2 regions of the Clostridium kluyveri DSM 555 genome follow, and region 2 is predicted to be linked to the other one. Evidence: a T-box and tRNA genes for the amino acid it is inferred to sense, from the RefSeq annotation. Region 2 holds a T-box; the other holds one or more tRNA genes.
What was found. The T-box of region 2 lies ahead of thrS (threonine--tRNA ligase). A T-box ahead of a tRNA ligase gene usually reads a tRNA of that ligase, here a tRNA-Thr.
Positions count from the first base shown of each region.

Region 1: it has a tRNA-Thr gene. The T-box ahead of thrS (threonine--tRNA ligase) is inferred to sense a tRNA for this amino acid. The anticodon was not compared.

Region 1 covers NC_009706.1:186,003-201,281, forward strand. Annotated here, with positions in the region: gene radA (DNA repair protein RadA) at 42-1,397, shown strand; gene disA (DNA integrity scanning diadenylate cyclase DisA) at 1,412-2,476, shown strand; gene CKL_RS00970 (nucleoside triphosphate pyrophosphohydrolase family protein) at 2,513-2,914, opposite strand; gene CKL_RS00975 (PIN/TRAM domain-containing protein) at 3,348-4,475, shown strand; gene ispD (2-C-methyl-D-erythritol 4-phosphate cytidylyltransferase) at 4,465-5,160, shown strand; gene cysS (cysteine--tRNA ligase) at 5,373-6,770, shown strand; gene CKL_RS00990 (Mini-ribonuclease 3) at 6,804-7,229, shown strand; gene rlmB (23S rRNA (guanosine(2251)-2'-O)-methyltransferase RlmB) at 7,262-8,080, shown strand; gene CKL_RS01000 (NYN domain-containing protein) at 8,077-8,589, shown strand; gene sigH (RNA polymerase sporulation sigma factor SigH) at 8,673-9,305, shown strand; tRNA gene CKL_RS01010 (tRNA-Gly) at 9,527-9,601, shown strand; tRNA gene CKL_RS01015 (tRNA-Thr) at 9,611-9,686, shown strand; gene tuf (elongation factor Tu) at 9,775-10,968, shown strand; gene rpmG (50S ribosomal protein L33) at 11,202-11,351, shown strand; gene secE (preprotein translocase subunit SecE) at 11,395-11,625, shown strand; gene nusG (transcription termination/antitermination protein NusG) at 11,674-12,195, shown strand; gene rplK (50S ribosomal protein L11) at 12,277-12,702, shown strand; gene rplA (50S ribosomal protein L1) at 12,761-13,450, shown strand; ribosomal protein L10 leader region at 13,489-13,617, shown strand; gene rplJ (50S ribosomal protein L10) at 13,618-14,163, shown strand; gene rplL (50S ribosomal protein L7/L12) at 14,194-14,565, shown strand; gene rpoB (DNA-directed RNA polymerase subunit beta) at 14,859-15,279, shown strand, end outside.
Region 2 covers NC_009706.1:3,266,776-3,282,054, reverse strand. Annotated here, with positions in the region: gene dapD (2,3,4,5-tetrahydropyridine-2,6-dicarboxylate N-acetyltransferase) at 1-225, opposite strand, end outside; gene hslO (Hsp33 family molecular chaperone HslO) at 343-1,230, opposite strand; gene CKL_RS15625 (class I SAM-dependent DNA methyltransferase) at 1,322-2,065, opposite strand; gene CKL_RS15620 (alpha/beta-type small acid-soluble spore protein) at 2,202-2,471, opposite strand; gene CKL_RS15615 (aspartate-semialdehyde dehydrogenase) at 2,776-3,762, shown strand; gene dapA (4-hydroxy-tetrahydrodipicolinate synthase) at 3,818-4,699, shown strand; gene dapB (4-hydroxy-tetrahydrodipicolinate reductase) at 4,844-5,596, shown strand; gene CKL_RS15600 (pyridoxal phosphate-dependent aminotransferase) at 5,677-6,837, opposite strand; gene CKL_RS15595 (MASE3 domain-containing protein) at 7,317-9,554, shown strand; tRNA gene CKL_RS15590 (tRNA-Cys) at 9,979-10,052, opposite strand; tRNA gene CKL_RS15585 (tRNA-Gly) at 10,060-10,134, opposite strand; tRNA gene CKL_RS15580 (tRNA-Phe) at 10,140-10,215, opposite strand; tRNA gene CKL_RS15575 (tRNA-Asp) at 10,219-10,295, opposite strand; tRNA gene CKL_RS15570 (tRNA-Val) at 10,300-10,375, opposite strand; gene ytxC (putative sporulation protein YtxC) at 10,634-11,533, shown strand; T-box leader at 11,601-11,838, shown strand; gene thrS (threonine--tRNA ligase) at 12,132-14,045, shown strand; ribosomal protein L20 leader region at 14,112-14,247, shown strand; gene rpmI (50S ribosomal protein L35) at 14,301-14,498, shown strand; gene rplT (50S ribosomal protein L20) at 14,528-14,887, shown strand; gene CKL_RS15545 (TrmH family RNA methyltransferase) at 15,024-15,279, shown strand, end outside.

The sequences.
Region 1 (15,279 bases), 880 kb from region 2:
TATACTGTATAATTATATCTTATATAGGAGGAGATAATTACATGGTAAAGAAGAAAACTATCTTTATATGTCAACAATGTGGATATCAATCTCCAAAGTGGTTAGGGAAATGTCCTAGTTGTAATAATTGGAATAGCATGATAGAGGAACTTAAACCAACTAAAGGAGCATGTTTTTCAAATCTAGGATTTGAAAGTATGCCAAAAAGCATAAATGATATAAAATCTGGTGAGCATGAAAGACTTGATACCGGCATAATGGAATTAAATAGAGTTCTTGGAGGAGGTATTGTTAGAGGTTCTATTACACTCATATCGGGGGCTCCTGGTATTGGCAAATCCACATTACTTTTACAAGCGGCTAGTAATATTGCAGATAAATATGAAAAAGTACTATATGTTTCCGGAGAAGAATCGGAAGAGCAGATAAAAATGCGAGGTGATAGGCTTAACTCCTTATCAAATAATCTTTATGTGATTTCTGAGACTAATTTAGATAAAATAGAAAGTCATATAGAAAAAAATAAACCTACCTTTGTAGTCATAGATTCTATACAAACTTTATTTAAAGAGTATGTAAGTTCTGCGCCAGGGAGTGTATCTCAAGTTAGAGAAACCTCCAATCATATTATGCGTATAGGAAAGTCAAATAGTATATCTTTTTTTATAGTGGCACATGTTACAAAACAGGGTGAACTTGCAGGTCCTAGGGTATTAGAACATATAGTTGATACGGTACTATCTTTTGAAGGGGAAAGAACTGAAGAGTTTAGAATACTTAGAACGGTAAAAAACCGATTTGGTACCACAAGTGAAATTGGTGTATTTGAAATGGCAGAGCATGGACTCAGGCAAATATCTAATCCTTCTGCAGCATTTTTAGGAGAAAGGGACTTTCAGAAAGAAGGCTCTATAGTTATTGGGATAATGGAAGGCAGAAGACCTATATTAGTTGAAATACAAGCTTTAGTTAGTGAGACTAGGGCAGTTATTCCAAGAAGAACAGCAGTAGGAGTGGATATATCCAGATTAAATTTAATTTTAGCAGTATTAGAAAAAAAGATTAAAATTCCATTTTATAATTGTGATGTTTATGCTAATGTAGTAGGAGGACTCAAATTAGAAGGTACATTTGGAGATTTAGGATTAGCACTGGCTCTTATATCCAGTTCTAAATCTAAAGAAATGAGTTTAGATAATCTTTTGGCAGTAGGAGAAGTAGGCCTCACAGGTGAAATTAGGCCAGTATCTTTCTGCGATAGGATTGTAAGTGAAGCAGAAAAAATGGGATTTAAAAATATATTAATACCAAGTAGAAATAAAGAGAAAATAAATAATAAGAAAATAAATATTATAGGTGTATCTTCTTTGAAGGAATCCTTAAATAAAGTTTTTTGATTAGGGTGATAATTTTGAGATTAGAAAAAGAAAAGGAACTTAAAAGTATATTAAAGCTTTTAGCTCCTGGAACTCAGCTTAGAGAAGGGCTCGAAAATATATTGAGAGCTAAAACTGGAGGACTTATAGTGCTTGGAGATAGTGAACAGATATTAAAAGTAGTAGATGGTGGATTTGCCATTAACTCAGAATATAGTCCTTCTTATATATATGAACTTGCAAAAATGGATGGTGCTATAATACTCAGCAGTGATTTAAAAAAGATACTATATGCAAATACTCAGCTTATTCCAGATTCAACTATTCCTACCTTTGAAACTGGAACAAGGCATAGGACAGCGGATAGAGTGGCCAAACAAACAGGAGTTATAGTTATTGCAATTTCTCAGAGAAGAAATGTTATAACGGTATATAGGGGACATATTAAATATGTTTTGAGGGACAGCAGTGTTATGCTTGGAAGAGCCAATCAGGCACTTCAAACTTTAGAGAAATATGTAGCTGTATTAGATAGAGTTGTTAATAATCTTAATATTCTTGAATTTCAAGATATAGTTACATTATTTGATGTAATGACAGCTATTCAAAGAACTGAAATGGTAATGAGAATAGTATCTGAAATTGAAATATACATATGTGAGTTAGGGAATGAAGGAAGATTAATTTCTATGCAATTAAATGAACTTATTAAAAGTGTAGAGCGAGATGGAATATTTATGATAAGAGATTATTGTCAAACTGATATGGATTATGATGAAATATATAGGCAGATTCAAGAAATAAGCTCTGACGATGTTTTAAATCTTGATTTTATTTCTAGAGCTATGGGATATGTGGGAGTGCCATTGGTTGATACGCTTATATCACCAAGAGGATATAGAATGTTAAGTAAAATTCCTAGAATACCGGCTACTGTAATGGATAATCTAGTTAAAAATTTTAAGGAACTTAAAGAGATTATGGAAGCCTCTTATGAAGACCTTGATAGGGTTGAAGGAATAGGTGAAGCTAGAGCTAGAGCAATAAAAAATGGGTTGAGGAGACTTAGAGAACAGATTATGATAGATAATAAATTTTAGCACAAAATAATATTAAATATTATTTTGTGCTAAAAATTATCTAAAAGAATATTTTCCTAAAGTATTTATTTTATCATATTCTTTTAAAAGTATATCGTATAGGTTTAAATCAAGTATATTACACAAAGAAGTAAGATAAAATAGATTATTTCCTATTTCATTTTGTATCACATCTCTACAGTTATCACACAGAGAGCCTTTTGTATGTGTATTTAAACAATTTTTTAAAAATTCAATATTTAAAGTGTTGTCTTCAGATAGGTGCTGTTTTTTAGCGCAAACTTCTATGCATCCACAATTGGTAACAGATTTTGCGATGGCTCTGTTTATCCGGGCATTTGATTCTTGAAATTTAGTAATTATATCTAAAATACTCTTATGTCTTAATAATGATTCATTTACAGCATTTTGAAAGTCGTCAAATATTATATCTTTCATCCAGTTCAACTCCTTATATAGATTTAGCATATTATCTACAATATTTAAATGTAGTGTCAGAGAAATTTGTTAGTAAAATAAATTTATTCTTAAGTTCTATAATACCATATTTTACTAACAATAAATATATATTTAAATTACAAATTATACTATATAACTTATATAAACAATAGTTTCCGTAAAATGTATTTATAAATCTATGAAATTTGCTTTATATATATAATAAACTAATAGTCCCATTATTGATAGGGGGAATTGTATATAAAATGCTACTTGAGGATTATTTTTATACAGATATATTGATTAAATAAATTATTTAAGTAAATAATTTATTAAATAAAACTAGTTTTATTGAAAAAAGTGTCCACTTAATATATTATATTAAGTAAATAAAATGAAAAAAATGTAATTAACGTATAAGGAGGTGTATTTGTTGTTAAAAAAGATACTTAGAGGGCTTTTTACAATAATAGGCTTAATATTAGGATATTTGGTAGGAGATGTTGTTATAAATTCTGAGTATTTTACCCAAATATTTTATGTAAGTGATAATCCTATAAAAAAGATCTTATTTTTAATTTTATTAACTTTGTTTTTTGGAATTATATTATTTTTAATATCACCTTGGATTAATTCAGTTATTATGAAGATTATGGATTATATTGAAAAAAATATTCAAAAACTTCCTGCAACAGAAATACTATTAGGAGTGGTAGGAGCGTTAATAGGCCTTCTTATATCATCAGTATTTCTCAATTTATTGGCGAAGGTGCCTATTGTAGGAGCTATGTTAGCAGTGGTGGTAGCTATACTTATGGCTGCTCTGGGAGCTAATATAGCCATAAGAAAGAGAGAAGAACTTATGTCCTTGCTATATAATATAGGGTATAGGAGAGTTCAAGGAATTAATAAAGACAAGAAAGTTAAAGATGAGTGTGAACAAAAGGTATATCCTAAGGTTTTGGATACTTCTGTAATAATAGATGGCAGAATATTTGATATATGTCAAACTGGATTTGTTGAAGGACCATTAATAATTCCAGATTTTGTATTAGCAGAATTGAGACATATAGCAGATTCTTCAGATGGATTAAAGAGAACCAGAGGAAGAAGGGGACTGGATGTATTAAATAAAATACAAAAAGAACTAAACATTGATGTCCAAATATATGAAAAAGACTTTCCTAACATTGCTGAAGTGGATAGTAAACTTTTGAAGCTTTCACAGGTGTTAAATGGCAAGGTAGTAACAAATGATTATAATTTAAATAAGGTTGCGGAATTTCAGGGAGTACCGGTACTGAATATAAATGAACTTGCTAATGCAGTAAAACCTGTGGTACTTCCTGGAGAAGAAATGAATGTTCAGATAATTAAAGATGGAAAAGAATCAGGACAGGGTATAGCTTATTTAGATGATGGTACCATGATAGTTATAGAGGGAGGAAAAAAGTCTATAGGAGAAACAAAAGATGTAGTAGTAACATCTGTACTACAAACTGCAGCGGGAAGAATGATATTTGCAAAACAAAAAGAGGAGTTACAACCTTATGAAAAGTAACTATGCCGTCATTGTAGCTGCAGGTAAGGGAAAAAGAATGAAAATGCCAATTAATAAACAATTTATTTGTATTCAAGGTAAACCAATATTGTATTATTCTATTAGTGTATTTTCAAAAAATCCATTAGTGGATAAAATTGTATTAGTATGTGCTGAAGATGAAATTGAATATTGTAAACAAGAGATAGTTAAAAAGTATAATTTTGACAAAGTGGTTAAAATAGTTAGCGGAGGAAAGGAACGGCAGCATTCGGTGTTTAATGCATTAAAAGTGTTGGAGAATTGCAGCGTAGTTTTAATTCATGATGGAGCAAGACCATTTGTTACAGATAGGATAATTGAAGATGGAATAAAATATTCTAATATGTATGGGGCTTGTGCCTGTGGAGTTGTACCTAAAGATACCATAAAGATTAAAGGCAAAGAAGGATTTAGTTATAAAACGTTGGTAAGGAAGGAATTATTTATAGTTCAAACGCCCCAGTGTTTTGACTATAATTTAATTTATGATTGCCATAAGAAACTTGCAAACAATAAAGTTCAAGTTACTGATGATACTACAGTAGCGGAATACTTTGGAAATATGGTTTATTTATATGAAGGAAGTTATGATAATATAAAGATAACTACACCTGAAGATTTAATTATAGCAGAAAATATATTTAAAACACATAAATATATATAAATTTAAGATGGAACCTTGCAGTTTTATGTACTTAATATAAGCTGCAGGTTCTGTTTATATTAAAGAATAATGGACAGTATATGAATGGGGCTTAAATAAGTTCTAATAATGTGATAAAATATTTAAGGAATTAAAATTAAACATTTTATGATATTAATTATATGATATTAGTAGATGGTATACGGATAAGACTAAGGGAGGTATAAAGGTTAGTGAGAATTTTTAATACAATGACTAGAAGAAAAGAAGAATTTGTTCCTTTGATTCCAGGAGAAATAAAAATGTATGTATGTGGCCCTACAGTGTACAATTTTTTCCATATAGGTAATGCCAGAACTTTTGTTGTGTTTGATACTGTAAGGCGATATTTTGAATATAAAGGTTATAAGGTAAATTTTGTACAAAATTTTACTGACATAGATGATAAAATGATAAAGAAAGCAAATGATGAGAACATAACTGTACAGCAGCTTGGAGATAGATTTATAGATGAATATTACAGGGATGCAGATGCTTTAAATATAAAAAGAGCTACAGTAAATCCAAGGGCTACACTTTATATATCTAAGATAATTGAGTTTATACAGGATTTAATAGATAAAGGTTATGCTTATTCAGTAGATGGTGATGTATATTTTAATGCAAAAAAGTTTAATAATTATGGCAAGCTTTCAGGACAAAATATTGAACAACTTCAATCAGGAGCTAGAATAGATATAGATGAAAGAAAAAAAAATCCTATGGATTTTGCAGTTTGGAAGAGTGAAAAGAAAGGGGAACCTTCATGGGAAAGTCCTTGGGGAATGGGAAGGCCTGGGTGGCACATAGAGTGTTCTTGTATGGCGTATAATATATTAGGTGAAACTATAGACATACATGCAGGAGGTTCTGATTTGAAATTTCCACATCATGAAAATGAGATAGCTCAAAGTGAGGGTAGAACAGGCAAAGTGTTTGCTAAGTATTGGATGCATTCTGCATTTGTAAATATAAATAATCAGAAAATGTCTAAATCCTTAAATAATTTCTTTACTACACGAGAAATCTTGGATAAATATGAACCAGACGTTATAAGGTTATTTATGTTATCCGGTCATTATAGGACTCCTATAAATTTTAGTATTGAACTTTTAGATTCTACTAAATCAGCATTAGATAGAATTTGTAATTCAATTATAAATTTAGAAGAACTTTCAAGTAAAGTTAAGAATGATGGAATATTGGATAGTGAAATAAAATATAAAGAACATTTAAATAGTTACAAACAACGATATATAGAGAAGATGGATGATGACTTTAATACTGCAGATGCTATATCAGTGATTTTTGATTTAATAAGAGATATAAATACTAATATAGATGAAAATTCATCTATGGAAATAATTAAATATTCACTTGCTCTAATAAGAGAATTAGGTTCTCCTCTTGGAATACTTCAGAAGTCTAAAAGGGGAAGTATAGAAACAGAAGTTGAACTTTTAATAGAAAAAAGACAAAAAGCTAGAAAGGATAAGAATTGGGCATTAGCAGATAAAATAAGAGATGATTTAAAAGATAAAGGAATAATTTTAGAAGACACTTCAGATGGAGTAAGGTGGAAAAGGGTATAATTTATTTATGTAACTTAAATCAGGAGAAATTAAATGGAAAGTAATTTATTGAAAATAAAATTTGATAAGGTAGATATTAGGCAATTGAATCCCCTTACACTTGCATTTGTAGGAGATGCTGTATATGATGTACTTGTTAGAACTTATTTAATAAATAAGTTTCAAAGTATATCTGTTCATAATCTCCATGTTAAAGCCATAAAGTTTGTAAAGGCTCATTCTCAAAGTGAAATTATAAAGAGATTGGAAAAGCAATTATCAGAGGAGGAGCTTTATTTTTTTAAAAGAGGAAGAAATGCTAAATCTGGAACAGTTCCTAAAAATGCAGATATACAAGAATATAGATTTGCAACGGGATTTGAAACTTTGATAGGTTTTTTATATTTAACTGGTGAAGTGGATAGATTAAATTACCTATTCGAATTTATAATCACTTTGAATGATAAGGGTGAATTTTAGGATAAAAAATGATTAAATTAAAAGGTAGAGATATGAAAAATAAGTATAATGTTTTAAGGCATAAAAACAAAATAGAAAATTTGAAAAGTGAGCCCCAATTTAGGGAAGATTTAATTGAAGGAAGAAATTCAGTTATGGAAGCTTTAAATTCCAACAATGTAACTATAGAGCAAATTTTTGTATTAGATGGAAATATGTCAGGCTCCATAAATACCATATTTGCAATTGCTAAGGAAAAACATATAGTTGTAAAAAAAGTGGATAAAAGAAAGCTAGATAGAATTTCTCAAACAGGAGTACATCAAGGGGTAATTGCAAAAGTGATCCCTTATAAATACTGTGAATTGGAAGATATACTGGATTATGCCTCAGAAAGAGGAGAATCTCCTTTTATAATTATATTAGATGAGATACAAGATCCTCATAATTTTGGAGCTATAATAAGAACTGCAGAGGTATCTGGAGTTCATGGAATTATAATACCTAAAAGGAGAAATGTTGGTATAACTCCTACGGTATATAAGTCTTCTGCTGGAGCAGTGGAATATATGAAAATATGTAAAGTTACAAATTTAAATACTATAATAGAAAAACTAAAAAAAGAGAATATATGGATATATGGGGCCGACATGACGGGGGAAAACTATTGCTTTGATGTTGATTTTAACAGTTCCATAGCTTTAATCATAGGAAGTGAAGGAAAAGGAATATCAAAGCTGACCAAGCAAAAATGTGATAAGTTAGTGAAGATACCTATGATGGGTAATATATCCTCCTTGAATGCTTCTGTAGCAGCAGGTATGTTAATGTACGAAATACTAAAGCAAAAAATAAAAAGTGATAGAAATTGAGAATTATTTTTGTAGATGGATATAATGTAATAAATAGTTGGCCTGAATTAAATGATATAAAAAATTATAGTTTTGAAGCTGCAAGACAGCAACTTATAGAAACTGTAAGTAATTATGCAGCTTATAAAGGATATAGTATTTTTATAGTATTTGATGCCCATATGGTGGTAGGAAGCTTGGAAAAAAGGGAAAAAGTCAGCGAAAATGTTGAGGTGATATTTACCAAAGAAAATGAAACAGCAGATTCTTTTATAGAGAAAACGGTCAATAGAATAGGACGGAGAAGTGAAGTATTTGTGGTAACTTCTGATTCTTTAGAACAACAAATAACATTTCAAAGAGGAGCTGTGAGAATGTCTTCTATTGAATTTTATCATGAAGTTAAGCAGATAGAATCAAAAATAAAAAGCAAAATTGAGAAAAAATATTCTAAACAAAAACATACTTTGGAGGATAGAATAGCAAAGGATATGCTGGAAAAACTTGAAAAAATTCGCAAAAGTCGTTAAAATCTATTGACTATAAATTTAATTTTAATGTATAATTAACTTATGTTCTTTATATTTGTTTTGGAGGGGATATCTTGGTGGATATGGGTTATAATGGTAAGAAAATTTCCTCCTTTGAAGAAAAATTGGATGAGGAAGTAGTTATTCAAGCAAAAGAAGGAGATGTAAGAGCTCAAGAATACATGATAAATAAATATGAAAATTTTGTTAAATCCAAAGCAAAATCCTATTTCTTAATTGGAGCAGACAAAGAAGATATTTATCAAGAAGGTATGATAGGGCTTTATAAAGCAATAAGGGATTTTAAAACAGATAAATTATCGTCCTTTAAAGCTTTTGCTGAACTCTGTGTGACACGTCAAATAATAACAGCCATAAAAACTGCTACCAGACAAAAGCATATTCCATTGAATACGTATGTTTCTTTAAACAAACCTATATATGATGAAGAATCTGATAGAACCTTATTGGATGTTTTATCGGAAGCTAAAGTTGCAGATCCAGAAGAATTAATAATTAGTAGAGAAGAGTTAAAGCATATACATAACGAGATAGGTGAGGTGCTGTCTAGTTTGGAAATGGAAGTTCTTATGTCTTATTTAGATGGTAAATCTTATCAGGAGATTGCTTGTGATTTGGATAGACATGCTAAATCCATAGATAATGCTTTGCAAAGGGTTAAAAGAAAGTTAGAAAAATGCTTAATTAATAAATAGGCAGGATAAATGCATGTTAAAGAATAAGTGCTGATTTTTTAATATATTTATAATCTTTGTATATATTTATTAAATTTTAAAATAGTCTAGAATCAAAGGGTAATAAATTTCATGTGTTTGTCCTGAATAAATAGAAAATACATATTGACAAAAAAATATACTTGTATTAAAATTGATAATCGGTATGTAGCGTTTATTGGTATTAAAGACAAAGGTTTTAGGCGGGAGTAGTTCAGTGGTAGAACACCAGCTTCCCAAGCTGGCTGTCGCGGGTTCGAGTCCCGTCTTCCGCTCCAATTAAAATTGCCCATGTAGCTCAGTAGGCAGAGCGTCACCTTGGTAAGGTGGAGGTCACCAGTTCAATCCTGGTCATGGGCTCCAATTTATATGGTAATTTTATGAAGTTCTTACAACACACCAGGATGAGTTTACTTAAATAAAATGTGTAACAAACAAGGAGGAAGAAGTAATGTCAAAAGAAAAGTTTGAGAGAACAAAACCACATGTAAACATAGGAACAATAGGACACGTAGACCACGGCAAGACAACATTGACAGCAGCAATAACAATGGTATTAGCAAAAGAAGGTAAAGCATCAGCAACAAAGTATGATGAAATAGATAAGGCACCGGAGGAAAAAGAAAGAGGAATAACAATAAATACAGCACATGTAGAATATGAGACAGAAGTTAGACACTATGCACATGTAGATTGTCCAGGGCATGCAGACTATGTAAAGAACATGATAACAGGGGCAGCACAAATGGACGGAGCAATACTTGTAGTAAGCGCAGCAGATGGTCCAATGCCGCAGACAAGAGAGCATATACTACTGGCAAGTAGGGTAGGGGTACAGTATATAGTAGTATTTTTAAATAAATCAGACCAGGTAGATGATCCTGAATTAATAGAATTAGTAGAAATGGAAGTAAGGGAATTATTAAGTGAATATGGATTCCCAGGAGACGATGTTCCAATAATAGTAGGAAGTGCATTGAAGGTAATTGAGAACCCAGAGGATGCAGAAGCAACTAAATGTATATATGAATTAATGGAAGCAGTAGATACTTATATACCAACTCCAGAGAGACCAGTAGATAAACCATTCTTAATGCCAATAGAAGATGTATTCACAATAACAGGAAGAGGAACAGTAGCTACAGGAAGAGTAGAAAGTGGAGTGCTTAAGATAGGAGACGAAGTAGAGATAGTAGGATTAAAGGAAGAGAAGAAGAAGACAGTATGTACTGGAGTAGAAATGTTTAGAAAGCTTCTAGATCAGGCTATGGCAGGAGATAATATAGGAGCATTATTAAGAGGAATACAGAGAGAAGAAATAGAGAGAGGACAGGTATTATCAAAGCCTGGTTCAGTAAAGCCGCATAAGAAATTTGTAGGTCAGGTGTATGTATTAAAGAAAGAAGAAGGCGGAAGACACACACCATTTTTCAATGGATATAGACCACAGTTTTATTTCAGAACAACAGATGTAACAGGGTCAATATCATTACCAGAGGGAGTAGAAATGGTAATGCCAGGAGATCATATAGATATGAATGTAGAACTTATAACACCTGTTGCAATGCATGAAGGATTGAGATTTGCAATAAGAGAAGGCGGCAGAACAGTTGGTTCAGGTGTTGTTACTACAGTGTCTGAATAAGTGTGTTAAGGACTGGGTTCTAGACCTAGTCCTTTTGAAAGTGTAGATTAGTATTCTTTATAGTAAACTTCACCTGAACCCAAGAATCACCTGATAATTTTCAATAGCATTGACATAAAAACTAAGTTGTGATAAATTGTTTAAGTAATGTATTAAGTTAAAGGTGAATTTTTAGTTGAACATAGAGTATATATGAACTTATATTTACACTTTACCTGGGAGGTGTTAAAGAAATGAGAGTAAAAGTGATATTAGCATGTACAGAATGTAAACAGAGAAACTATAACACAATGAAGAATAAAAAGAATAATCCCAATAGATTAGAAATAAAAAAATATTGTCCATTTTGTAATAAGCATACAGTTCATAAACAGACTAAATAATATTTAAGATGCACAGGTTAAAAATTTTGAGGATGTGAACGAAATGTCTGCACGTGATAACGCCAAAAAAGTTGATAGGCAAGTTACGCCTGAAGGGGGATTCTTTAATTTTTTTAAAGGATTAGTGGTGGAATTTAAAAGGATAACTTGGGCCTCTAAAGAAGATGTAAAGAAAGCAACAATAGCTGTTATTGCATTTTGTTGTATTTATGTAGTGATTGTTGCGGTGATAGATTTTGGGTTGAACTCTTTAGTTAAAACTATTTTAAAATAAGAAAGAATAAGGAGGTAAGGGATAAGATACTATTCTGTCCCTAAAGTTATGGCAGATAAAGCTAAGTGGTATGTAGTTCATACATATTCTGGTTATGAAAATAAAGTTAAAATGAATCTTGAAAAAACTATAGAAAACAGAGAACTATATGATTGTATAGATGATGTTCAGGTGCCTATGGAAGAACAAGTTGAAATTAAAGATGGAAAAAAGAAAATAACGTTAAAAAAAATATTTCCAGGATATGTTTTAGTGCACATGATAATGACTGATGATTCTTGGTATGTAGTTAGAAATACTAGGGGAGTTACAGGGTTTGTTGGACCTGGATCTAAACCTGTACCTCTTACTGATGAAGAAGTAAAAGATATGGGCATTAATGAAAAACTTGTAAATGTAGATATATTAGTAGGAGAAAATGTAAAGGTAAGGTCTGGACCACTAGAGAACTTCTTAGCTGTCATTCAAGAGATAAATATTGAAAAAAGAAAAGTTAAAGCTTTAGTTAATATGTTTGGCAGGGAAACTCCTGTTGAGCTTGATTTTAATCAAATAGAAAAAATAGAATAATGTATAAAATTTAAATTTTAAAAAATAAGTGGTATAAAATAGATTTCTTATATAACCACATTATAGGAGGTGTATATATTTATGGCTAAAAAAGTAGTGGGAATGATAAAACTTCAGCTTCCAGCAGGAAAAGCGACTCCAGCTCCACCAGTAGGTCCGGCCCTTGGGCAACATGGAGTAAATATTATGGGCTTCTGTAAGGAATTTAATGCTAAAACTGTCAAACAAGAAGGATTAATAATTCCAGTAGTAATTACTGTATATCAAGATAGATCATTTAGTTTTGTATTGAAAACTCCACCTGCAGCAGTGTTACTTAAAAAAGCAGCAGGAATAGAAAGTGGTTCTGGTGTACCGAATAAAACTAAGGTTGCTAAAGTTACTGAAGAACAAGTTAAACAAATTGCTGAAACTAAAATGGTAGATTTAAATGCTTCATCTGTTGAAACTGCTATGAAAATGATAGCAGGAACTGCAAGAAGTATGGGAATAACTATAGAAGGATAATTAATTGAAGTGTAGTGGAAGGTGTAATGCCGTTATTACCACAAGGGAGGAATTGAAATTGGGAAAAAAATACAAAGAGAGTACTAAGCTTATTGACAGAAAAACACTCTATACACCTTTAGAAGCAATGGAGCTTGCATTAAAAACAGCAAAAGCTAATTTTGATGAAACTATAGAGTTATCGATAAAGCTTGGAGTAGATCCAAGACATGCAGATCAACAGGTGAGAGGAGCCGTAGTTCTTCCTCATGGAACTGGTAAAAAAGTTAGGGTTTTGGTATTAGCTAAAGGAGATAGAATTAAGGAAGCAGAGGATGCTGGAGCTGACTATGTAGGAGCAGAAGAATATGTTGAAAAGATTCAGAAGGAAAATTGGTTTGATTTTGATGTAGTAGTGGCAACTCCAGACATGATGGGAGTGGTAGGAAGATTAGGTAGAATATTGGGACCTAAAGGATTAATGCCAAATCCAAAATCAGGTACGGTTACTTTTGATGTGGCAAAAGCTATTCAAGAAATTAAAGCTGGTAAGGTTGAATATAGAGTAGATAAAACATCTATTGTTCATGTACCTATAGGAAAAAAATCTTTTGAAGTACAAAAGCTTTTAGATAATTTTCGTGTGCTAATGGAAGCTATAATAAAAGCCAAACCATCAGCTGCTAAGGGACAATATTTAAAGTCTGTGGCAGTTTCAAGTACTATGGGACCTGGCATAAAAATAAATTCAGTTAAGGTTTTGGAATAATATTGACATAAATAGTCAGTTTATATATAATGTTAAAAGTTGAATAAGTATATTTTCCTTAGACAATAGGTGCAAAATGCGTAACGGTAAAACCAACCTATCCAGGATTCCAATATAAAGTAAAGGTGGTCTCTCTGTGTCTATAGGGAGGCTTTTGATTTTTATATATGCTTAAAGCAATATATTCTAGACCGTTAGGAGGTGGTTATAAAGTGAGCCAAAATAAAGCGTTAAAGCAAGCTAAAGTTGAAGAAATTAAAGATAAAATGGAGAAAGCAGAGAGTATAATATTTGCTAAATACCAAGGATTAACTGTGGAAGAAGATACTAATCTTAGAAAAGAGTTAAGAGAATCAGGTGTAGAATATAAAGTTTATAAAAATACATTATCTATAAGAGCTGCAAAAGAATTAGGCTTTGATAAACTAGAAGATATTTTTGTGGGTCCAGTGTCAATAGCCTTTGGATATGATGAACCTACTACACCAGCAAGAATTCTTAATGACTTCTCAAAAAAATATAAAGCACTAGAATTAAAGGGTGGAGTTGTACAGGGAGAAATATTTGATGTAGATAAGGTTAAACAACTTGCTACTATACCGTCAAAAGAAGTTCTTATTGGAAAATTACTTGGAAGTTTCAAGGCTCCATTGTCAAATTTCGTATACTTATTGAGTGCAATTGAAGAAAAGAAAAAATCAGAAGAAGCTTAATTTTAGAAAAATTTTGGAGGTGTCTATAATATGAGTAAAGAAGAAATCATTCAAGCTATAAAAGGAATGAGTGTTTTAGAGTTAAATGAATTGGTAAAAGCATGTGAGGAAGAATTTGGCGTAAGCGCTGCGGCTCCAGTAGCAGTAGCTGGTGGTGCAGCAGCTGGCGGCGGAGATGCAGCAGAAGAAAAAACAGAATTTGACGTAGTTCTTAAGGCATCAGGTTCAGAAAAAATAAAAGTTATAAAAGCAGTTAGAGAAGTAACAGGATTAGGATTAAAAGAAGCTAAGGCTTTAGTTGATGGAGCACCTAAACCGTTAAAGGAAGCTGTAAGTAAAGAAGATGCTGAGGCTATAAAGGCTAAATTTGAAGAAATTGGCGCTGAAATAGAATTGAAGTAAAAATTAATAATATGTTATAAAAGAGGTGCTTTAATACAAAGTACCTCTTTAATAGTTTTAATAAATTTTGGAATTTTGTCATTGACAATACTTTTATACTGTGATAAAATAATAAATCGCATTGATTAGTTATGAATTTAAGTTCCAATGCTTTAAAATTTAACATAATTTGAATTAATTATAATAAATAGGGTATAATATTTTGATGGCAGTTAATAAATCCATAAACATACATATTAAATAAATGTTGGTGTTTTTGGTTATTTTTAGTTTATACGAGGGGTGAAAAATCAATGGTACATCCTGTCCGAGTTGGTAAAAGAACGCGAATGAGTTTTTCTAGGCTTAAGGAAATAGGCCATATGCCTAATTTGATTGAAGTTCAATTAGATTCCTATAACTGGTTTTTAAAAGAAGGACTTCAAGAAGTATTTGAGGACATTAATCCTATTCAAGATTATACGGCAAATCTTAATTTAGAGTTTGTAGGGTATAAGTTGGATATGGATAATATTAAGTATTCTGTGGAAGAATGTAAAGAAAGAGATTCTACTTATGCAGCACCTTTAAAGGTAAAGGTGAGATTACTTAATAAGGAAACTGGTGAAGTTAAAGAACAAGAAGTTTTTATGGGAGATTTTCCTCTTATGACAGAGCAAGGGACGTTCATAATTAATGGGGCTGAAAGGGTTATAGTTAGCCAACTTGTTAGAT
Region 2 (15,279 bases):
TCTAAATTGTTCAATCTTATTTTTATTTTCATCTAGAAATTTACATATGTCTGCACTTTCTCCAAAAAGAACATAAAAATTATTACTGCCATAACATTCTATGTTTTTTAGATTACAACTTGATATGCTGCCTTGGAGGTAAACCTTAAGGGGAGTAGACTTTTTTGCTTCTTTTATGTATTTAGCTATCTGGTAAGGATCTGTAAGATCGTATTTTGTTTCCATGAATTAATCATCCTTTCATTTTTAATCTATCAAATTTTCATAGGAATTAATGCATTTTCAGTTTTTTAAGCAAATTATAACATATAAATATTTTTTAATCCATAAAAATGTAGTGGATTAGATTTTTTTCAAACTTTTAAGGAGGCTTCCTATCTCCTGATTGGTAAATTTATAGGATTTATTACAAAAGTTGCACTTTAATTCTTCAGACTTTTTATCTTTATAAATTTCTTCTAAATCCTGTATACCTATACTTATAAGTGCTTTTTCCACCCTCTCTCTGGAACAATCACATTTATAGATGGGATTTAGTGTATCTAATATTCTTAAATCCATATCTTTAAATACAGTGTTTAATATTTCAATTATAGTTAGTCCGTCTCCTATCATATGGGATATGGAAGGCAGTTCCTGTAATCTATAAGTCACCAAATCCGATAATAGATTATCAGCACCTGGCATCATCTGAATTATAAAACCTCCTGAACCCTTGATAGTTAAATCTGTATCCACTAAGACTCCAAGAGCTACTGCAGAAGGAGTTTGTTCTGAAACCGTAAAGTAGTAGGCCAGGTCATCTCCTATTTCTCCAGTTTGTATGGGAACTTGACTGGAATAAGGTTCTTTCAGTCCCATGTCTCGTATTACAGTGAGATTTCCATCTATACCTATAATTCCTCCTACATCCAGTTTACCCTTATCATTTGAAGGTAAATCTGCAGAAGGATTTCTAATATATCCTTTTACATGGGCATCAGCATAGGAAGTTACAAGTATGCCTCCAGCTATGCCATTTCCTGATATTTTTACGGTTAAACTATCTCGGGGAGACTTTAGCATTGCACCCATGATACTGCCTGCGGTAAGCATTCTTCCAAAAGCAGCAGCTGCGGTAGGAGCACAGTTGTGAATTCTAACAGCTTCATTTACTAAGTTTGTAGTTGAAGCTGCTATTATTCTAATATTATCGTCCTTAGCTGTAGCTCGTATCAGCTTATCTTGTATTTTATATCTCATCAATTCGTGGCAAATATGCCCCTTCTTCTGTGAGAAGGAGAGATTGCCACTTTTCACCTCCTTATGATTAAAAGTACAGCTATATGTTCTTTTTTACTGCATAGACTATTCTTAAAGAAGTAGGGGCAGGGGGTTTATCCTGGTAATTATCCAGTTTAGTTATAATATGTAAATTACAATCTGTGAGAATTTTTTCGATATAATCACAGGTATAGGCCCTTTCTCTATGGTGCTCGTCAAATCGTCTATATAGTTCTTTATCCTTTATAAAAAAAGTAAGATACATGTCCACAATTTCATTTTCTAAAAAATTTTCCCATATATAAGTTATCTCTTCACTATCATAAGTATAGGTGTTATTTCCTAATATATTGGTAATTTTATAATGGGAATTTACATCAAATATGAACATTCCATTGGAATCTAGATGATTGAATACACTTTTAAAGTAATTTTTAAGATTTAATTCATCTAGTATATAATTTGTAGAGTCAAGGCAACAGGTTATAAGAGCAAATTTTTTATTTAGGTTAAGTCCACTTATATCCTGGCGTATCAAATTTACTTTTAATCCTTTGCTTCTTAGTTTTTTATCTGCCTCTGTAAGCATTTCGTAGGATAAATCTACGCCCCAGGCAGTTTGAAAATGCGGGGCTAATTTTTCTGTCAAATTACCTGTTCCACAGGCTAAATCAAGGTAATCTCTTCGGGGTATATTTAATTCTTTACATAAATTTATAATTTTCTCATACCATACATTATAATCTATATCAGTATTTATTAGATCATCATATATATGGGCAAATTTTTCGTAACATTTCATCTATGTCTTATGGTAAACCTGTAAGATGAGGTTTTACTCCTTTCTTTAAGGTGTTTTATATAAAAATTTTAATGAATTAATTTTCACATATGAATATTATTATAGTATATATTTTAATACAAGGTAATATTTTTTACTATAAATCTTTAAAGTTATCTTTGCCATTTAGCAGAACTTCATTCTTTGGGATATTAAGTTCTTTTTTCTTCTTTGTCATTATACCGCCAATTCTTCCTGTTTCTTCCGAAGTTAAACCACTCCATCCATAGGTATCGATTTTTTCTTTTAATCCCAATTCTTCTGCTATTTCGTATTTTAATTGTTCCCTTAATTTTTCTATTTCACTAAGTTCTTTATGTGATTTTAGTTTAGCTTTTATAATTTTTTTAAGCGGTGTTTTTGCCATTTTTATATCCTCCCCCACTTTTACTATAAATTATTTTTACCTCAAAAGTGAGATTTATACATAAGAGCTAGAGAGCTTTATGAAAGATTTTAGATTATTTTCTTTCAATAGATAAACACATATGAATATTATATGACATATATTATAGAAATTATATTGAATATGTGTTATTTTTTATTCTAAATAATATTTATTTTTATTAACATATTTCAAGAGTTTAGTGTAAAATGTTATATAAGATATAAATATTTAAAATTTATTTTAATGGTAATAACATCATATAAAGTTTTTAGGAGGAATTAACATGAGTTGCAATTTAGCGGTAGTTGGATGTACTGGAATGGTGGGAAGAAAGTTTCTTGAAGTGCTGGAAGAGCGAAATTTCCCTGTAAAAAATTTATATTTATATGCATCAGCTAAATCTGATGGGAAAGTATTGAAGTTTAGCGGTAAAGATTATGTGGTAGAGGAATTGAAAGAAGATAATATTAAAAACAAAAAAATAGATATTGCTCTTTTTTCCGCAGGTGGAAGTACAAGTCTTGAATTTGCTCCCGTGTTCTCAAAGTATGGAGCAGTGGTTGTAGATAATAGTAGTGCATGGAGAATGGATAAGGATATACCTTTAGTTGTTCCAGAAGTAAATCCAGAAGATATAAAATGGAATAAGGGAATAATCGCAAATCCTAATTGTTCTACAATACAAGCTTTAGTGCCAATTAAACCCCTTTATGATAAATATGGTATAAAAAGGATTATATACTCTACATATCAGGCTGTATCTGGTGCCGGAGTAGGAGGATATAATGATTTAATAGAAGGATACAAAGGGAATCCACCTAAAAAGTTTCCTTTTCCTATAGCAGGTAATGTAATTCCGCACATAGATACTTTTTTAGAAAATGGTTATACAAAAGAAGAAATGAAAATGATAAATGAAACTAAAAAAATATTACATGATGATACTCTAAAGATCACTGCTACTACAGTTAGAGTTCCAGTAGTGTACGGACACAGTGAGAGTATAAATATAGAACTTAAAAAAGATTTTGAATTAGAAGATATATTCAACTTATATAAAGAATGTAAAGGAATTGTATTAAAGGATGACGTGCAAAATGGTGAGTACCCAATGCCTATAGATGCAGCGGGTAATAATGAAGTGTACGTAGGAAGAATAAGAAGAGACTTTAGTTTGGATTCTGGATTAAATTTATGGGTTGTAGCAGATAATATAAGAAAAGGCGCTGCTACTAATGCGGTTCAAATAGCAGAATGTTTAATTAAATAATATAAGAAATAAATATTTTTATAAATATTTTAAAATAAAAAAATGAGGTGTTTTTATGAGTTTATTCAAGGGTTCAGGAGTTGCCATAGTTACTCCATTTAATGATAAGGGTGTGGACTTAAAAAAACTTGAAGAATTATTAGAGTGGCATATTGAATCAGGGACAGATGCTATAATAATTTGTGGGACTACTGGAGAAGCTTCCACAATGACAGAACAGGAGAGGAAAGATGCTATAAAACTCACTGTAGACGTAGTGAAAAACCGAATACCAGTTATTGCAGGAACAGGTAATAATTGCACTCAATCATCTGTAGATATGAGTAAATGGGCAGAAAGTGTAGGAGTAGATGGACTGTTGGTAATTACTCCATACTATAACAAAACTACTCAAAAAGGATTGATAGAACATTTTAAAGCAGTGGCTTCTGGAGTAAAGGTTCCTATAGTAGTATACAATGTTCCGGGAAGAACAGGCATGAATGTACAGCCTAAGACCCTTAAAGAATTATGTGAGATAGAAAATATTGCTGCTATTAAAGAGGCCAGCGGAGATATAAGTCAGATTGCCCAGATGAAAGCCTTATGCAGGGATAGGATTGATATATATTCTGGAAATGACGATCAAGTAATTCCTATACTTTCGGTAGGAGGAATAGGTGTTATATCGGTACTTGCAAATATTATTCCAAAGGATATGCATAATATGTGCAAATTATTTTTAGAAGGCAAGACAGAGGAAGCATTGAAAATACAATTGGATTCTTTTGCATTGAATAAAGCCATGTTTATAGAAACAAATCCTATACCTGTAAAAACTGCCATGAATATTTTAGGAATGAATGCAGGAAAACTCAGACTTCCACTCTGTGATATGTCACAGGCAAATTTAGAAGTTTTAAAAACAGAACTTAAAAATTATGGTCTTTTAAAATAAAATAAAATTTTATTTATTTAGATTATTATAAAAACGGAAGATTATTTTTTAAATTTTAACGTGAAAGATTGATTTCTTTCACGTTGAAGTTATGAAATTATTAAATTTAAAGTGTATCAAATAATTTTTAAGGGGAGTTTATAAATGATTAGAATTATATTAAGTGGATGCAATGGCAAAATGGGAAAAGTAGTAACTAATTTAGCTGAAAGCTATTCTAGCTTAGCTATAGTAGCTGGAGTGGATAAAAACTGTGTGAAATCTAAATTTCCTGTATTTTCAGATATAACTAAGTGTAATATAGAAGGAGATGTGATATTGGACTTTTCAAGGCCTGAGGCTTTGGATTCCATTTTAAAATATGCTAAAGAAAAGAATATAGGAGTTATACTGTGCACTACAGGATATAGTGAAGAACAGCTTGAAAAAATTAATGAAGCTTCCAAATACATTCCTATGTTCAGGTCAGCTAATATGTCCATAGGTGTAAATATGGTAAATAAGATATTAAAAAACATGAGTGCAGTTTTATATAAAAATTTTGATATAGAGATAATAGAAAAACACCATAATCAAAAAGTGGATTCTCCAAGCGGAACTGCACTGCTTCTTGGAAATACCATAAAAGATTCTATTGAGGAAAAATTAGATTTTGTAAATGGAAGAGAGGGTATTAAGAAGAGAACCCATAATGAGATAGGTATACATGCTATAAGAGGAGGAAGCATAGTAGGAGAACATGATGTTATATTTGCAGGACAGGGAGAAACCATAGAAATCAAGCATACTGCTATTTCTAGGGAAGTTTTTGCAGTAGGGGCCCTGAAAGCATGTGAGTTTATGTTTAATAGAGAAAAGGGTTTCTATTCAATGGACGATGTAATTGGTGGTAAATAATAAGATTTAAAGTTAATAGTTAAGAGTTGTGGATGATTTTCTTCCGCAATTCTTAACTCACTGCTCTTAACTCTTAACCATTAAAAAGAGTTTATCCAGTTGTCTAGCTTTTCCATACATAACTTGAGTTTATTCATGCTGTATGCATAGGATATTCTAACATGTCCTTCTCCACCTGAGCCAAAAGCAGAGCCAGGAACAATGGCAACACCGGCCTCCTTTAAAAGTTTTTCACAAAATTCTTCACTGCGCATAGAAAAGGTCTTTATAGAGGGGAATATGTAGAAAGCCCCTTCAGGTAAATTTGTATCAAAACCTAGGGATTTTAATTTGGTATAAACATAATCCCTTCTTTTTATGAATTGATCTTTCATGTAGATTACATCTTCCATACAGTTTACAAGTCCCTCATAGGCACCCCATTGGGCCACAGAAGGAGCACAGGACACATTATATTGATGTACTTTCATTATCTCATCCATAATTGATGGGTGGGCACATACATATCCTACTCTAAGTCCCGTCATGGAAAACATTTTAGAAAACCCGCCTATTAATATAACTTTATTTCGTATCTTTTCATATTGAGCAATGGAATAATAATTTTCTTTAAAACACAGGCAGGCATACATTTCATCACTTACAACAATGATATCATGTTTACATAATAAATTAAAAAGTTTTTTATTATCTTCTTCAGACAGTACAGCACCAGTAGGATTAGAAGGATAAGATAAAACTATCATTTTAGGTTTTTCATTTTCTAGTATTTTTTTTAGTTCATCAAAATTTATGGAAAAGTCTTCTTTTAAGTTATGATTTATTACAGTACCTCCTAAAATACTTACACAGCTTTCATAAGCAGGATAGGCAGGTGTGGGTATCAATACCTTGTCTCCGGGATTTATAAGAGCAGTAAAGGTATCCATAAGTGCTTCACTGCCACCTACAGTGATGCATATTTCTTCTGGATCATAAAATATGTTTAAATTTTCAAGATAATTGGATATTTCTCTTCTAAGTTCCAATATTCCTGCATTTTGTGTGTATGTGGTTTTATTTTGTTCAATAGCTTTTATCATGGCAATCTTAATTTTTTCAGGTACATTAAAATCAGGTTGGCCTAAAGTTAAAGATATGGCCCCTGGGTAAAGGGCAACTTTATTATAAAATTTTCTAATGCCTGATATTTCTATATTTTTAACATTTTCTGATATGGAATTTTTTAAAAGGGTATTCAATTTCTCACGTCCAATCTATATAATTAAATTAATTTACTGATTATTACTAGTTTATATTATATATTTTAAGTTCCATAAAATAAACTAGTAATTTATAATTTATGGCATATTTTACGGATTGTTTATTCTCAAATATTTGTTTTGAAGAGTGAAGTGATTCTTAAATTTACATGGCAGCGAAATAATAAGCAAGATTCTAAAAATCATTTTAGAATCTTGCTCATTAAAGGAGATCTTATCCAGATTTGAACTGGAGATAAAGGTTCTATAAGTTGTATATCTTGCTAAAAAGGTTGATAATATTTATTTTCAGCCATTTTGTAGTATAGTATCATGTTAAAATTATAACATAGTTAAAAATAGGAGTAAACAAGTAACATATTCCAAGTTGTTATCCTAAATTGTATACATATTCCCACAATGTTCATATGGTGGTATAATTATGTAAGACAATGTTATAGGATGGGAGATAAATAACGATGATTAGAATAATGTTAGAAAAACTAAAAGAGAAACAGTTTTCTGTTGTTTTAATCCAATCAATTACTATTTTGCTTTTTTCTAATGTAGTTACACATCTTGTGTTTCCAACGTGGCAACAATATAATGGGATTTTTCATTCATCTATGGAACTAGTGTGTATAATTATAGCGGCTAATTTATTTCTGGTAGTATGGTGTAGATACTATAGCAATTCTGTTAAAAATCAAATTATAGCATTGGGTTTCCTAGCAATAGCAATTTTTGATGTTTTGCACACTTTCTATTTTAACGCTTTAGGATTTTTACCAAAGAATTACTTTGATTTATCACTTAGGTTTTGGATTGTTAGCAGAATTACCGAAGCAATTTTACTTTTAATTATTACCACTAATTTATCTAAAATAAAAATAAACAAATGGATAGGACTATCTGGTTCACTTATTTATTCCATTGGTATATCATATATCATATTTTTTCATAAAAATCTTTTTCCAATACTATATACTTCAAATGGGGTAACTAATATTAAAATATTATTTGAATACTGTATAATATTTATATTAATTGCTGCAGCATGGAATTTAAAAGGCAAAATGAGTAATAAGGATACATTTACATACAAATACATTGCCATTACAATTCTGTTATTTATATCTGCTGAAATTTGCTTTACCACGTATAAAACGTTCACAGACTTTGTGATGGCTTATGGACATGTTTTAAAGGTAACATATTATATATGTCTATTTAAAGGTATAGTAAAAACAGAGATGGATTATCCCTACTTAAAGCTGGATGAAATGAACAAACAATTAAGAGATATACTAAATGCCATTCCACTGGCAATCCATACATATGATGAGGATCTAAGGATAACTTTTGCAAACAAGAAATTTGAAGAGTTACTTCAGTGTAAGTCAGCTGATATAGCAGGGTTAACCATGACTGAATTTTTAAATAAAATTGAAAAAATTGATAGAGAAGATGAGAATGAGTTTCCGATTAGTTTAATAGAAAAAGGTATAAGTATGGATAATATTGTTAGAACATATAAAACACTAGAGGGCAATTCAGTTAAACTCCTTGTTAATATTCACAAGATAGAAAATGGTGTTATGTTTATATCAAAAGAAGCTGCCTGTGAGCAAGCTATTGAAAATTTAAATTTGCAAACGGAGACTATTTTAAATTCTATGTTATATCCAGCAATGATACTAAATAATCACGGTACTATAACTGCTTGTAATGTATCATTTCAAAATCTAATAGACTTAGATAAGGATGATATTATAGGGAGTTCTCTTGTTAAGATAAATAAAATGATAAATTTTGATAATGAAGAAATAGTAAATAAATTTTTTGGGGGCAATTTGTATAATGAATACTATGAGGCCTCATTAGTTTCAATAAAAGGTATCAAAAGGAAGATAACTGGACAGGTATCGCCTATATATAATGTTGAAAATAAGAAGATTGGAATAATATCTGTAATGCAGGATGTTACTGAACTGAAGAATAATCAAGAGAGATTAATAAATCAAGAAAAACTGGCATTGTTGGGGCAAATGGGGGCCAGTATAGTTCATGATACGAGAAATTTTTTAACTACAATAAATGGTTCTTGTCAGTTAATTGAGCTTTACTCAGATGATGTGAAAATAAATGAATGTGCTAAAAGAATCAAAATGGATACTGATGAGATCAATAGAATTATGAGCGATTTTTTAACTTTAGCAAAACCAGCCAATATTGCTGTTGAGGAAGTGTCAGTATATGATTTGCTGAGTTCAGTTAAGAATTTGCTTCAGACCTCATCATTGATAAAAGGAATAAATATTGAATTTAAATTTAATCATGATGAACGGTATTTAATGTGTGACCAAGTGAGAATTAGGCAAGTAATTTTAAATATATGTAAAAATGCAATTGAAGCAATGGAGAATGTAGAACAGCCAGTTTTAAAGATTCAAACTGATATCGATGAGTTCACTAATGAAATATATGTAGGAATAACTGACAATGGAGCAGGTATACCCAAAGAAATTATTTCTAAGCTTGGAACTCCGTTTTTCACTACCAAAAAGAATGGAACTGGCTTAGGGCTGAGTTCTTGTTTTCAAATAATCAGTGAACATAAAGGAAGGATTGAGATAAAAAGTGAATTAAATGTTGGGACAACTTTTACTATAATTTTACCTTGTATGTTTGAGGATGAGGAAGAAGAATTAGTGTGAGTAAAGAGATTACTTAAATAAAAAACCTAAGGTTTTCTATGATAAAATAAGAATCATAGGAAGTCTTTATTTATAACAAGAAAATTTTTATAGAGTAACATCAATGGAGAAAATTAAGGAAAATATTATTTCAATAATGCAATAATGAGGCAAAAATTGTGCTTATCAAGTGAAAGGAAGATAAAAATGAAAATACGAGATATTATGAGACCATGAAGTGGAGAAAAACATATAAAAAATACAATAAAGGAAAATTGCCATGTGCATAATATAAAAAGTGATTATATAATTGGAAATAACACAATTATTGAAGTAGTAAATGATGAGGAAAATTAAAGGTTTTAGAACCAAATAAAAGCAGCCTATATGACTAACTTGTAAGAAGTTATTATATAGGCTGCTTTTTAAACCATTGTTATATAATTGGAGGCGCCACCCAGATTTGAACTGGGGATAAAGGTTTTGCAGACCTCTGCCTTACCACTTGGCTATAGCGCCATATTGTTGGAGCGGAAGACGGGATTTGAACCCGCGACGTTCACCTTGGCAAGGTGACGCTCTACCACTGAGCCACTCCCGCAAAACTGGTGGCCAGACCAGGAATCGAACCAGGGACACGAGGATTTTCAGTCCTCTGCTCTACCGACTGAGCTATCTGGCCAAATGGCGACCCAGAAGGGACTTGAACCCTCGACCTCCGGCGTGACAGGCCGGCACTCTAACCAGCTGAGCCACTGGGCCGTAATGGTGGGCACAACAGGGCTCGAACCTGTGACCCTCTGCTTGTAAGGCAGATGCTCTCCCAGCTGAGCTATGCGCCCGTAAAACTTTTGTTACGTGACAAATAATATTATATATTCACATCTACATATTGTCAATACTTTATTATAATTTTTTAATATATTACTAAAATCAGAAGTTATATTAAAAAATTGGATGAATTTCATCTATGAAAGTTAGGCAATCTCTTAATATAATATGATTTAATCTTAAAAATTATTACTGTCGATATTTGACAGCAGAAAATTGAATAGAGATTTTGTTTAGACATATACTACTTTGGAAGGGAGTGTGAATAAATGCTGTTGTTAACCATAGTATATAACAAAGAAAGAGATCGTATAATGCAGGGAATAAGAGAGATAAAAGAATATTTTAAACACAAAGATATACTTATTGGAATATATGAAAGTATTGAGTGTAATACTCACTTCCTTAAAATATTTTGTGATAGAGAAATTAACAATAAACTTAACAATATATTTGATATACATGCTGCCACTATTATATATAACATAATAATAGATGAATTTTGTAAAAAGGATATGGCAGCCTTTTTATCTGACGCATACTTTTTTTTGAGATATGAAGAATTAGAAGGAATTAAAAAAGAGGGTTTAAAAGTATTGAGGGGAGAAATGGAAATCAAAGATGAAGATTCTATTTATTATATAAATAAAAAAAATGATATAATAGATAAAATATGCGGATGTATAAATGAAAATAGGGAAATAAATATAGAGGGATTTATAACCTTTAGAATGAAAGAACTTCTAGAGGATTTAGAAACAATTATTGATCGGGTAGTAGAAAAATACATGGCCGAAAAAGAATATAATGAGTTTATAAAGCTTTTAAAATATTTTGTAGAAATTCAGGAAAGCAAAATGAACTATTTGAATATAATTATCTCAAATGATGGAAAATACATTATAAATAATGAGCAGGAAGAGGATATAACAGATAGTTTTTTTAAAGACTTAACGGAATTAAAATATAATGACAATACCGATTTAGATGATATTCTAATAAGTGCACTTATAACGAATTCACCTGAAAATATAGTAATACATTGTGCCCATAATTGTAAGAACAAAGAATTAATAGATACTATAAAAAATGTTTTTACACATAGGGTTAAATTTTGTGATGATTGCAAAACTTGCAGGCTTATAAAAAATAATTTAAACAGGGTATAGAATATAAAAACTTCTATTTTTATATTGACATAATAATTTTAGAATAATATAATGATTGAAAATAGAAATAAAGACTATGAAGAGGAAAGTAGATAGATTATTTGCTTTAAGAGAGAAGGATTGTAAGCTGAAATATCCTTCAAGTAAAATTTATTAAAGACCACCTTGGAGTTGTATACTGAAATTTAGTAAGTATTTCCGTTAGCCTGCGTTAAGGATATAGAGATGGTAGCATTTAAGATATACTTTATATAAAGTGTGGTGCTATTAATTTGGGTGGAACCACGGTAAAACTCGTCCCATTGTTTTAGGGAAGAGTTTTTTTATTTGCTCAATTTTATTTATCCGAAGGCTGCAATTAGCTAACACCCCCATCTTCTTTAAAGTGGGGGATAAGCACTGCTACGCCCCTGGATAAGTTCTTCCCCTAAAGGATAACGTATTCTAAGTTCTAAAAACACTAAGAATACTGTTAATAAAGTTCAGATGGAGAAAGGCATTCCTTACAAGCAAACTCCACCTAAACCTAAGAATCACTTGATATAATAATTTATTCAAAAGTTAAAATACAAAAGGGCTGTTTGAAGGAGGAATAAGTGTGATAAAAATAAGTTTAAAAAATGGTAAAGAAATAGAAGTGGAAAAAGGACTAAAAGTAATTGATATTGCAGCAAAACTAAGTATTTCTTTATCCAAAAAGGCATTGGGAGCTGTAGTAGATGGTAAAGTTGTAGAACTCAATTATAAAATTAATAAAGATTGTAAAGTTGAAATCTTAACCTTTGAGGATGAGGAAGGAAAGAAGATATTGAGACATACAGCTTCTCATATACTTGCCCAAGCCATAAAGAGATTATATCCAGAAGTTAAGCTTGCTATAGGACCAGCCATAGATTCAGGATTTTATTACGATGTGGATGCTGAATTTTCCTTTACTCCTGAATTGCTTGAAAAAATCGAAGGTAAAATGAATGAAATAATTAAGGAAAATATAAAATTGGAAAGATTTGAACTTCCAAGAGAAGAAGCTATAAAGTTTATGGAAGAGAAGAATGAACCCTACAAAGTGGAATTAATAAAAGATTTACCAGAGGATTCAATAATATCTTTCTATAAACAGGGTGATTTTGTAGATCTCTGTGCAGGTCCTCATGTACCTTCTACAGGAAGAGCTAAAGCTGTAAAGCTCCTTTCTATAGCAGGGGCTTACTGGAGGGGAAATGAAAATAATAAAATGCTTCAAAGAATATATGGTACTGTATTTGAAAAGAAAAGTGATCTTCAGGATTATCTTAAATTAATGGAAGAGGCGAAAAAAAGGGATCATAGAAAATTAGGCAAAGAATTGGATTTATTCAGTATACATGAAGAAGGACCAGGATTTCCGTTCTTTCATCCAAAGGGAATGGTAATTAGAAATACCCTGCAAAATTTTTGGAGAGAAATGCACTACAAGGCAGATTACAGCGAAATAATGACTCCCATCATATTAAATGAGGAATTATGGCATAGATCAGGACACTGGGATCATTATAAGGAAAATATGTATTTTACTAAAATAGATGATGGAAATTATGCTATAAAACCTATGAATTGTCCAGGGTCAATACTTGTGTACAAAAATGATATAAGATCCTATAGGGATCTTCCTAAAAGATATGCTGAAATGGGTGTAGTTCACAGACATGAGAAATCCGGTGCACTACATGGTCTTATGAGAGTACGATGTTTTACTCAGGATGATGCTCATATATTTGTTACTAAGGATGATATTGCAGATGAAATAATAAAGGTAATAGATCTTATAGATAATTTTTATAAAATATTTGGTTTTGAGTATTTTGTTGAACTTTCCACAAGGCCTGAGGATTCTATGGGAAGTGATGAAGATTGGGAAGCTGCAACAGAGGGATTGAAAAATGCATTGAAAATGGTAGGACTTGACTATAAGATTAATGAGGGAGATGGAGCTTTTTATGGTCCTAAAATAGATTTTCACTTAAAGGATTGCATAGGAAGAACCTGGCAGTGTGGAACTGTGCAGTTGGATTTTCAGATGCCTGAAAAATTTGATCTAAATTATATAGGGGCAGATGGGGAAAAGCACAGGCCTGTTATGATACACAGGGTAGTATTTGGATCTATAGAAAGATTTATAGGTATTCTCATAGAACATTATGCAGGAGCATTCCCTGCATGGATTGCTCCTGTGCAGGTTCAGGTTATGAATATTACCGATGCCCAGGCAGATTATGTGGCAGAAGTAGCTAAGACGTTGAAAGAAAATAATATACGAGTGGAATGTGATATTAGAAATGAAAAAATAGGATATAAAATAAGAGAAGCACAGATGCATAAGGTTCCTTACATGATTATTTTAGGGGATAAGGAAATGAAAGATAAAAATATATCTGTAAGAAGTAGAAAAGAAGGGGATATAGGAGCTATGTCCTTGGAAGATTTTATATTAAAGCTTAAAGAAGAAATAGATAAAAAAATAAGTCATGTATAATTGGATTTTTTAGAAAATGCCAAAAATTATACATTGACTGCAGTCGATAAAAATAGTATAATGTAAAACGTTAAGAAGAAACAGCCGTTTCTCACCTTACAGCAAAGCTAGTAAGGTTGTGTTTATAAGAATTTTTTATTATAAAGATTCTTTGCTATGGGATGTATTTAAGAGCGGCTTTAGGCCGCTTTTTTTATGTGTAACAATAAGTTTATTTATAAGTAGGAAAAGCATCATTGAGAGGAGGAATTTATTATGCCAAAAATGAAGACTAAAAAAAGTGTGGCTAAAAGATTTAAACTTACGGGAACAGGTAAATTAAAGAGAGCACAAGCTTTTAAAAGTCATATATTGACAAAGAAGAGTAGAAAGACTAAAAGAAATCTTAGAAAAACAGCATATGTTTCAGAGACTCAGGAGAAAGTAATGAAAAAACTATTACCTTATGTGTAACTGAATAATTCTAAAAGGAGGTTTTTATTATGGCAAGAGTAAAAAGGGCGGTAAATGCCCGTAAACATCATAGAAAAATATTAAAACTTGCAAAGGGCTATTATGGCGGTAAGAGTAAATTATTTAAAACTGCTAACGAAAGTGTTATAAGGGCTTTAAGAAATGCTTATGTGGGAAGAAAGCTAAAGAAAAGGGATTTTAGAAAACTTTGGATAGTAAGAATAAATGCTGCAGCTAGAATAAATGGGTTGTCTTATTCTAAATTTATGAACGGAATAAAAACTGCAGGTATTAATATAAATAGAAAAATGCTTTCAGAAATAGCTATAAATGATCCTAAAACATTTACTGAATTAGTTCAAGTAGCCAAAGCACAGTTAAATGTATAAATTTAGAATCACGTAAAATAAGTGGAGCAAGGTTTTGCTGCACTTATTTTTATCCCACAAGTCTTATATGGAGAATATGTCTCTATAGCAAATTCAACTGAATTTAAGGGTTATTTAATAATATGGAGAGGGTCATATGGATATAATTAGAAGTAAGGATAATTTGCATATAAAAGAAGCCAAAAAATTAAAAGAAAAAAAATATAGAATTCGAAGGAAAGAATTCATAATAGAAGGTTTTAGGTTTGTAAAGGAAGCTATTAATTCTGAATTTTATATATCTCAAATATTTTTAAGTGAGTATTTTACAAATAGAGAAGAAAGATTTTTTCTGGAAAGAAATAATAAAGTGAAATGTCCTATATATTTTGTTACAGATGAGATACTGAGAA